One region of the Alteromonas macleodii ATCC 27126 genome, then DNA from elsewhere that is predicted to be linked to it. Evidence: predicted binding sites of a transcription regulator. Region 1 holds the regulator's gene; the other holds the start of a gene.
What was found. Region 1 encodes FNR, which switches genes on or off when oxygen is low (the NO sensors DNR and NnrR bind a similar motif). Its sites were predicted from a motif close to TTGATCTAGATCAA; they were not measured.
Positions count from the first base shown of each region.

Region 1 (4,979 bases):
GCTTGAGAATATTTCTCGATGTCTTTTTCTGTGCAGTACGCCAATGGACGAATAACGATGTGTTCACCGTTATCGCTGACTAGCTTTGGCGGCATAGACTTAAGCTTGCCACCATGAAACATATTGAGGAAAAACGTTTCTAGCATGTCGTCGCGGTGATGACCTAATGCAATTTTAGTCGCACCTAACTCTTTTGCCGTGCGGTACAAAATACCACGGCGCAAGCGAGAACAGAGAGAGCATGTTGTCTTTCCCTCTGGAATTTTGTCTTTAACAATAGAGTAGGTGTCTTCTTCTACAATTTTGTAGTCAACGCCAATGCTTTCTAGATATTCAGGCAAGATATGTTCGGGGAAACCAGGCTGCTTTTGGTCAAGATTAACCGCAACGATATCAAAATGAATAGGCGCAATCTTCTTTAAAAACAATAAAATATCTAGCATGGTGTAGCTGTCTTTACCGCCAGATAAACACACCATTACTTTGTCGTTGTTTTCAATCATACCGAAATCGCCAATGGCTTTACCCACATTGCGGCGAAGTCGTTTCTGAAGTTTGTTGAAGTTGTACTTTTGCTTACTTTGCGCAGCATTTAATGGCGACGCGTCAGCACTGTTTGTGCCTAAACTCATAATTAACTAGCTTGGTTTGTTATAAAGCCACCATTATACATTAAAGCGGCTTTTCGAGACCATGCTTGTGAAGTTAAATTTGTTGGTGACATACCGTGTTGGCCGCTAAGTAACGGCAAACACGGGCTATGCGGTACTGATAAAAAGACTACACCGACAACGGCGACACAAATCCATCTGGCTTAATAGCAAGCACATCGCAATTGAGTTCGTCGATCACGTGTTCTGCAGTGTTACCAATTAGGGCCGCTGAAATGCCCACACGGCCAACGGTACCAATAACTACCAGCTCTGCATCCAGTGTTTTTGCCACTTGCGGGATGACCTTTTCCGGAAGGCCTTCTCTTACTACGCATTTGTTCTCAGGAATACCGTACTTTAACGCGTGACTACGCATTTCCTTTAAATGATGATTTTTTACCGCGTCGTGATAGGTATCGGGGTCGAACTCAGGCACTTCTATGGCGATATTAAGTGGTGTAGAAGGGTAACTGTTGACCAAATTTACGCTCCCTTTCAATAAAGAGGCGTAGTCGTTAGCAATGAGGGTGAGCTTATCGTTAAGTGCGGCGTGCTCATCGTCTTCACTGCCTACGTTTACTGCAGCAATAATCTCTCCTCCTTCTGGCCAGTCGTGCTCTTTAACGAGCAATACTGGCCGAGGGCATTTACGCATTAAATGCCAGTCGGTGGGGGTGAAAATAACAGAAGCAAGATCGTCGTGCTTTTTGGTTGCCTTTACCACTAAATCTATCTGATTGTTTAGGGTGTAGTAAATAATCGACTCATACGCACGATTATTCCATTCTACAACGATATCAGTTTCAGTGAATCCTTGTTCTCTTAAGTGGGTGGCAAGCCATTTTGCATGCTCCTTTGTAACTGCATCGCGCATTGACTCGCGCTCATCCGGGCTAAGCATGGTCGTCATATCATAAGATAAGTCGTATACCACCATCATTGCGGTAACTGAAGCGCCTGTTTTTGAAGCGAGTTCATAAGCTCGGCTTAGTGCAGGTTGGTTATCGCGCTCGGCATCTACCACGGCCAGAATTCGTTTACACTCAATCATAACGTCCCCCTAACTACGAAACTTAGTAGCGGCTGTCGAAATCGAAGCTTTCTAATACTAACTATAAACGACATTGGGAAAAACGTAAGTTGTTTTAGATCAAGAATTTTACGAGGCGACCATGAGTGAACCTACCTAATTGAATATGGAGCAACCGGCGTGGCGCTGAAAGGGTAGATAAGTGGCTAACACAGGTTACAAAAAAGCGCGCTTAGTGCGCGCCTTATTTAACACTTAAAAAGGACTAACCGCAGACAACGCTAGGGCCGTTAAGCGCCGCTAGTTTGGTGTTTAGCCTATCGAAATCCAAAATAGTAATAAGCTTGCCGTCTACTTTTATGATGTTGTCTTTTTGAAAACGGCTTAACAGACGACTAATCGTTTCAATCGTTAATCCTAAATAGTTTCCAATTTCGTTGCGCGTCATGGTTAAGTGGAATTCTCTATGGGAAAAGCCACGCTCTTCAAAGCGTTGCGACAGGTGTGAGATGAAATACAGTAAGCGCTCTTCTGCAGTTCGCTTGTTTAAAAGCATGATCATGTCGTGATCTTGTTTTATTTCAGCGCTCATGAAGCTCATGATCTGGTGACGTAGCTTTGGAAATTGCACTGACATTTCGTCGAGGGTCTCGTAGGGAAGCTCACACACCATGGCAGTTTCTAACGCAGAGGTATAGCTTTGGTGCTTGTTCTCTCTTAATGCATCGAAACCGATAATGTCACCAGGAAAGTGGAAGCCGGTAATCTGTTCTTCACCTTCGGTATTAGTCACAAATGATTTGAATGAACCGGTTCTCACTGCAAATAGAGAACGGAATTTATCACCAGTTTGAATCAGCGTGTCACCTTTATGAAGCGGCTTCTTGCGTTCAATAATATCGTCAAGAGACTCGATTTCTGTTTTGTTTAACGCCACCGGTAAACACAGGTGACTGAAACTACAGTTTTGACAGTGAATAGAAAATTGGCTTCCTTTGCTCATAATGCACGCTCTCTAAAAGAATACCCGACAATAATACACCCATTTTTAAACGATTGCGCCATGAATAAGATAAGCTGCATATATTGCCATTATTACTGCAATAATTTGTCTAAAATGGTTATGTTGAAAACTTTGAACAATATATTGGCTACCAGCGCTTGCAGCGAGCAAGGTGGGTAATGTACCCAAACCGAAGAAGAACATAATAGCAGCGCCTTCTAGCGCGTTACCCGCCGCGAGAGACCAGGTAAGTGTGGAATACACCAAACCGCAAGGAAGCCAACCCCAAATAAAACCATAAGGCAACGCACTTAAAGGGGTCTTAAATGGCAAAAAGCGTTTTGAAAGCGGCTGGACTTTGGAAAATAGGCCTTTACCCGCATTTTCCAGCACTGTTAAGCCAGTCCACCACTTACCCAAATAACACGCCAGTAGAAGCAACATGATTCCGCTAAGTAGGGAAAGGGCATAGTTGGCAAGAGGTATATAATCTGCTGCAATTTTTCCAAGTGCCCCGGTTATTGCTCCGGCGATGGTATAGCTCACTATACGTCCCATGTTATAGGCGAGGGTATAGGGTAGTGCTGAAGCGCCTTTAGGCGATACCATCCTTAACGCAGCGACAATTCCACCGCACATTCCCACACAGTGAACTCCGCCGGCTAAGCCGATAAGAAAGGCAGAGAAGTAGTTAATCCCTTCCATGTGGCGCTTGGCTTTTGTCTACTTTACTGTCTTGAAGTTGCTTGCGTTGCTCAGCTAGCTTTTTTTCTTCTGGCGGAAGATCATCGTCAAACAATATGCTATAACCTTGGCGATCTAAATCTTCAAATTGATTGGTTTTCACCGCCCAAAAGAATATCACGATAGCGACGGCAACAATGATGATGGCGATTGGAATTAATACGTAAATAATACTCATGCTATTTGCTCAAAAGTCGCGTTGAGTTTGTGACCACAATGATACTGCTTAACGACATACCAACAACAGCCATCCACGGTGAAAGTAGGCCTGATACGGCGAAAGGTAAGATCAAAACGTTGTAACCTACCGACCAGCCGATATTTTGCCTTATTTTTTGCTTCACTTGATGCGCAGTTCGAATAAGCTCTGGTACAGAAAGCAGTTGATCGCCAAGCAGTATCACATCGGCGGCAGTTTTAGCCACGTCTGTGGCATTACCCACTGCAATCGCCACATCAGCGCTGGCAAGAACTGGAGCGTCGTTAATACCATCCCCCATCATCATCACTTTCGCGCCAGATTGCTGCATAGCTTGAACGGCTTCGTACTTTTGCTCAGGTGTTAGGCCACCTTTAGCGGTCGAAATTGGCAATGGTGCGGTAAGCGCATTAACGTTTTGCTGTGTATCACCACTTAAAACGGCGAGGGTATGGCTTGCAGCTAATATATCGAGAGTTTCTTGCGTATCTTCTCTTAGTGAATCCTTTACTTCATACGCCGCCATAATACGCCCCTTAACCGTGAGAAACACGTTAGCTGAAGGGAACGCTTCAATGAGTTTTAGCTGTGATTCGTGAACGCTGAATGCTGCAGAACCCATAGAAAACAACGTGTCATTGATCTCACCGCTGATACCACCTCCTGGCGTAACGGTAAAATTAGTCACTTTGTGTACCGTGTTATCGATAGCGTCAGCACTGCCGCTAGAGGCAGAAGTCTCGCTTAGGGCTACACCGTCGCTAAAGGCTATACCGTCGCTAAAGGCTTTGGCAATCGGATGTTCAGAGCGTGACTCCAAAGCGCGGGCAATTGATAGCGCACTATTACTATCCACACCGTCAGCGTACCAGGCATTTGAAATAGTAAATTTGCCTTTTGTGAGCGTGCCGGTTTTGTCTAATGCGATGGTGTCAATGTCAGTAATTTGTTCAAGCGCATCGGCGCGTTTTAGTAAAATACCTTGTCTGTTTAATTTTGCCATAGCGCAGGTTAACGCTGATGGCGTAGCCAATCCTAATGCGCAAGGGCAGGTTGCAACCAGCACCGATATGGTGATCCAAAATGCCTCGTCGCTACCCTGATACGTCCAAAAGCCATAGGTTAACGCCGAAATCAGCAATACCGCGGTAACGAAATAGCGAGAAAAATTATCGGCTATCTGCGCTGCTTTAGGTTTACTCGCCATGGCACTTGCTTGCAGCCTTACAATTTGATTTACCAGCGCATTTTTAAGGGTCTGCGTAACCGTAATGGTTAGCGTACCATCTTGACAAACCGTGCCGCCGTATACCGGGCTACTGTTCGACTTACGCACGGGGTTAAATTCAC
Region 1 covers NC_018632.1:2,326,760-2,331,738, reverse strand. The annotation lists gene ttcA (tRNA 2-thiocytidine(32) synthetase TtcA) at 1-632, opposite strand, end outside; gene uspE (universal stress protein UspE) at 781-1,704, opposite strand; gene fnr (fumarate/nitrate reduction transcriptional regulator Fnr) at 1,949-2,686, opposite strand; gene MASE_RS09855 (sulfite exporter TauE/SafE family protein) at 2,732-3,391, opposite strand; gene ccoS (cbb3-type cytochrome oxidase assembly protein CcoS) at 3,378-3,608, opposite strand; partial or broken gene MASE_RS09845 (heavy metal translocating P-type ATPase) at 3,610-4,979, opposite strand, start outside.

Region 2 (4,979 bases), 2.3 Mb from region 1:
TTAAAGTCATCGACTGCATCTAAAATACGTTCGCAATTATGTCCATCTCTATAGGCTTCATGATAATGGGCAAAGTCATTAACCTCTTTCATTAATGATGCTGGTCGCGTTAATGCAGTTTCAATGGCGTTTTCTACTTCGCTTACTTCTGTGACATTAAGTAAATGTTGTCCGGGGTTTGTATTGCGATAAGTGACAACAGGTTTGTTCATCATCATAAACTCTAAAATTATAGAGCTGCTGTCACACAACATGACATCTGATTGCTGAAAGTCTTCAAGACGCACATTATCGACAAACGTAACGTTACTATATTCATCTGCCAGCGCACGATATCTATCTAATAGTGCTTGATCGTTGAGTTTGGGATGGAATGTTAAACGCCAATTCCATTTCTTTTCTTTCACTAACCTACTAATTGTATCGACAAGTACAGGAGCGGAGGTAATGCCTTTAGAAAAAGTGGTGGCGTAGAGAATAGTGGGAACATCGTTTTCCTTCTTATATGAAGAAAAGTAGTCATCCACTTTAGCCCAACCTGTTTGATACACTTTAAAAAACTGATGCTTTGCTTCAAGCTGCTTAAAATACTCTGTGCTACTTGGCCCCTGAGTACAGTACATATCAAACCACCCGCGAATAGAGAAGTGATCATCTGTAGCGCTACTCTTCTCCCCTCGCTTGCCAATCGGATAACCGTGAAAGACTGATACCTTTATGCCTGGCAAAAAGTGATAGATGATATTTCCACACGCAAATATGGCTAAGGGGTTGTATTCAATAACATCATTAATAGTATGAAGGCGAATTTCATCAGGCTTCAATAGATCGGGACATTCTCCTTCCAAAAACCACGCTACTTCGTCACCTCTAGCCCTAATGGCCTCTTGTAGTGGTCTATAAATAGGATACGCATAGGAAAGGGCAGTGAAAAATACATAGCGCTTGGGCATTACAACGTCTCGATAAATTCTATTAGCAAGCTACATTATCATTTTTCTCCTTGTTATTTACTACCCTCCTCTTCGCGTTTTGCTACCCCAAGATAGTTACCTGTTGCTTAAAGCATTACAGGTAGGCTCTGTAACCACCCTACTAGTACCAACTCATCGGCATTGCTGTTAGAGTTTGCGTAATTCACTTTCTGCGCAATTTATATGAGTGTGTAATGCATAAATCGATTGATAGTTTTAAAGGTGTTTCTCCTACATTAGGAAAGAATGTCTATGTTGATGGCTCGGCAAGAATCGTCGGTGATGTAGTTTTAGAAGATGATGCGAGTATTTGGCCGCTGGTTGCAGCTCGTGGCGACGTGAACAAAATTCGTATTGGCGCCCGTTCTAATATTCAAGATGGCAGTGTTTTACACGTTACTCGTAAATCTGAGAAGAACCCCAACGGCTTCCCTCTTATCATTGGTGAGGACGTTACCGTTGGGCATAAGTGTATGCTGCACGGCTGTCAGTTGGGTAATCGAATTCTCGTTGGCATGGGCGCTATTGTAATGGATGGTGTTGTTGTTGAAGACGATGTGTTTATTGGTGCAGGTACATTAGTGCCGCCGAACAAAAGGTTAGAAAGCGGATTTCTTTACGTGGGAAACCCCATGCAAAAGAAAAGACCACTCAACGACGCTGAAATGGCATTCCTGAAACAGTCTGCCGTTAACTATGTTGTATTGAAAGATGAGTACCTTGAAGAAGCGAACTAGTTTCGCTTCTCACCTTGCTCAACGATAGCCCTGACACGTTTTACAATATCTGAAGTATCGGGGCGCTTTTGTGTCCATATGTAGAATGCTTCAGCCGCTTGCTCAACCAGCATCCCTAATCCATCGATTTGTGTCTTAACACCAAGTTCGGCCGCATCTCTCATAAAGCGCGTGGGTGAGTTTTTATAAACCATGTCATACACCACTTCACAATTTTGTAAAACACCATCATTTAAACGGCACGGCAATTCATTGCTTAAACTGGCGGCTGTTGAATTAATAATAATATGAGGCGCAACATCTGCGATATCTTCAAGCGCAGCCACCTGCACTTTAGCGTTTGAAGCGGCACTTGCCACTTCCTCTGCTTTCGCTTTGGTTCTATTGGTGATGGTTAAAGAGGCGGCCCCTGCTTTTAATAACGGGGAGATTACGCCACGGGCGGCGCCGCCGGCACCAATAAGCAACACGCGCTTACCCTTAATTTCCACACCACTGTTAAGCAGATCGTTTACCAGCCCTACACCATCAGTGTTGTATCCCCACACTTCACCGCTGTCACCATTCATTAGCGTATTAACAGCTTGTGCATCTTTGGCTGCTTGGTCATCTACCTTTGCCAAGTTGAATGCATCAAGCTTAAAAGGCATAGTGACGTTACAACCTACCGCGCCTTCCTGAGCTAAAAACGCGTTGGCGGCATCTACAAAACCATCTACTGGCGCAAGTATCTTTTCATAAGAAATCTTTTCTCCCACTTGTTCAGCAAACATTTGATGGATAGTTGGTGATAAACTCTGTGCAATAGGATTTCCGAATACAGCGAATTTTTTCATGGGAATACGAGACTTATTTAATATAAAGAAGAAAAGCGATAATCGTGCTTCGCAGAGTACACCATATGAACGTATAGGTGGAGAGGAGAAAGTACGGGAATTAGCAAATACGTTTTACGACATAATGGAAACCGATCCACTCGCCAATGAATTGCTAGCTATTCACCCCCAGCCATTAGACAGAATTCGCCACGTGTTCTTTCTCTATTTAAGTTTATGGCTTGGTGGTCCTGATGATTATCAGCAGCAGTATGGCCACCCGCGTCTGCGTGCACGCCACCTACCTTATACCGTAACACCGGAGTTAAAAGCGCAGTGGATGTACTGCATGCGAAAAGCCATGTTTAAAACGGTTGAAGATATCGCCTTAGCTCAACAGTTGATAGACGCACTTGATCAACTCGCCAATCACATGGTGAATACAAAATAAAAAAGCGCGTTGAAAGGATTAACCTTTTAACGCGCAACTCCCCTGTTACTGTCTACGCTCTTTATGGCGCATAAAGTAGTGCAATTGTGAAAGCCTAATAGTTAATAAGGCGTGAAACTAAGAATTAGAATGTGTAACCCACCGATAAGGTATACACCCAAGGATCTATTTCAATATCACTTACCTTTCCAGCAGCATCACCCACTTTGAAGGTTGCTTCGGTATCTATATCAATGAATCGAACCGATGCATTAACATGCCATTTGGTATCAATTTGGTAATCCATTCCCACCTGTGCTGACAAGCCAAATGAATTATCAAGCGATAGGTCGCTTAAGCCAGCTGTTTCATTCGCACCTGTAAACTCTTCATCAAAGATAAAGGTATAGTTGATACCTGCACCAATGTATGGCTGAAACGCAGAGCTGGCATCATTAAAATAGTAGTTTGCGGTAAGCGTAGGAGGAAGATGCGTGACTTCACCAAGCTGATTACCCGTCCCTAACGGATCAGCTACAGAAAAATTAACGTCGTGCTTAAACGGCGTTGCGGCAAGCAGCTCGATATTAATATTGTCAGTAATAAAGTACGCTACATTTAAACCTAGCTGAGTATCGTTATCGATATTAAGAGCCACGCCAAGATCAGTTCCACCCGCGACGATGTTAGAGGTAGATTCGTCAGGAGCAACGGTCGTAAGACCGCCACGAACGATCCAGTCGCCCTGCTGGTGAGCGCTAGCTAAAGGTGAGAGTGCAGCAAGTGTAAGGCAAAGTGCAGATGCAGATAAAAAGTGTTTGCGCATGATGTGTCTCTTTTGTGTTTAACTAAGATGGCGCTACTTTACGCCTGTGGTTAAGAGAAACATTGATCCAGCGCAAGTTTGATAACTCACTGAAACACAGATGATATTCCACCTTGATTTAGATCAAAAAAACGCCGCATTAACGTTAATACGGCGTTTTTTAGTCATTAAAGATGAAAGCTGCTATCGGCGGTCCGCGTAAGGATTTAAGCGGAGCCTTATTTAATAATTAATCACCAATCAGTAGGTTTTAACCAGTCTGTCAGCTTGGCTTCGGCGCTACCCGGTGCAGGTGTATAACAATACTCCCAGCGCGCGAGCGGCGGCATCGACATTAGAATTGATTCCGTACGCCCGCCGGTTTGCAGTCCAAATAAAGTGCCTCGGTCGAATACAAGGTTAAACTCAACGTAGCGGCCCCGGCGGTAAAGTTGGAAATCACGCTCTCTTTCGCCGAAATCGGTTTGCTTACGACGTTCAACAATAGGAACGTAAGCATCGATGAAGCCATTACCAACAGCCTGCATAAATGCAAATGACTGTTCAAAGCCCCATTCATTCAGGTCGTCGAAGAATAAACCGCCCACTCCGCGAGTTTCATTGCGATGCTTTAAGTAAAAGTAGTCGTCGCACCACTTTTTGTACTTAGGGTAGACATCATCGCCAAACGGCTTACATAATTTTTTAGCAGTATCATGCCAGTGTAAAACGTCATCTTTAAACGGATAAAATGGCGTCAAGTCGAAGCCGCCGCCAAACCACCAGATAGGTGTTTCGCCCTCTTTTTCTGCAATAAAAAAGCGAACATTAGCATGTGACGTTGGAATATACGGGTTATGTGGATGAATAACGAGTGATACACCCATTGCTTGAAAGTTTCTTCCCGCAAGCTCAGGGCGGTTAGCCGTTGCTGAGGCAGGCATTTGACTGCCAAACACATGAGAAAAGTTAACGCCGCCTTGTTCTATCACCGCACCATTTTTTAGTACTCGAGAACGGCCACCGCCACCTTCTTCTCGCTGCCAGCTGTCTTCAACAAACTGGCCCTTACCGTCGGCAAGTTCAAGGGTTTGGCAAATGGTGTCTTGCAGCCCTAGTAAATAGCTTTTTACTTGTTCTATTACTTCAGCGGCATTTTTACCGTCCAGTAATTCTGCTGATGTCATGCTCTTATTACCTCTGCTGTGTCACCATCGC
Region 2 covers NC_018632.1:31,379-36,357, reverse strand. The annotation lists gene MASE_RS00165 (UDP-N-acetylglucosamine 2-epimerase) at 1-824, opposite strand, end outside; gene MASE_RS00160 (gamma carbonic anhydrase family protein) at 1,169-1,711, shown strand; gene aroE (shikimate dehydrogenase) at 1,708-2,547, opposite strand; gene MASE_RS00150 (group II truncated hemoglobin) at 2,546-2,977, shown strand; gene MASE_RS00145 (OmpW family outer membrane protein) at 3,102-3,782, opposite strand; gene hemF (oxygen-dependent coproporphyrinogen oxidase) at 4,016-4,948, opposite strand; gene tsaC (L-threonylcarbamoyladenylate synthase type 1 TsaC) at 4,945-4,979, opposite strand, start outside.
Region 2: MASE_RS00145 (OmpW family outer membrane protein) is a predicted target of FNR. The motif match lies at 3,896-3,909, and genes of this name have one in related genera.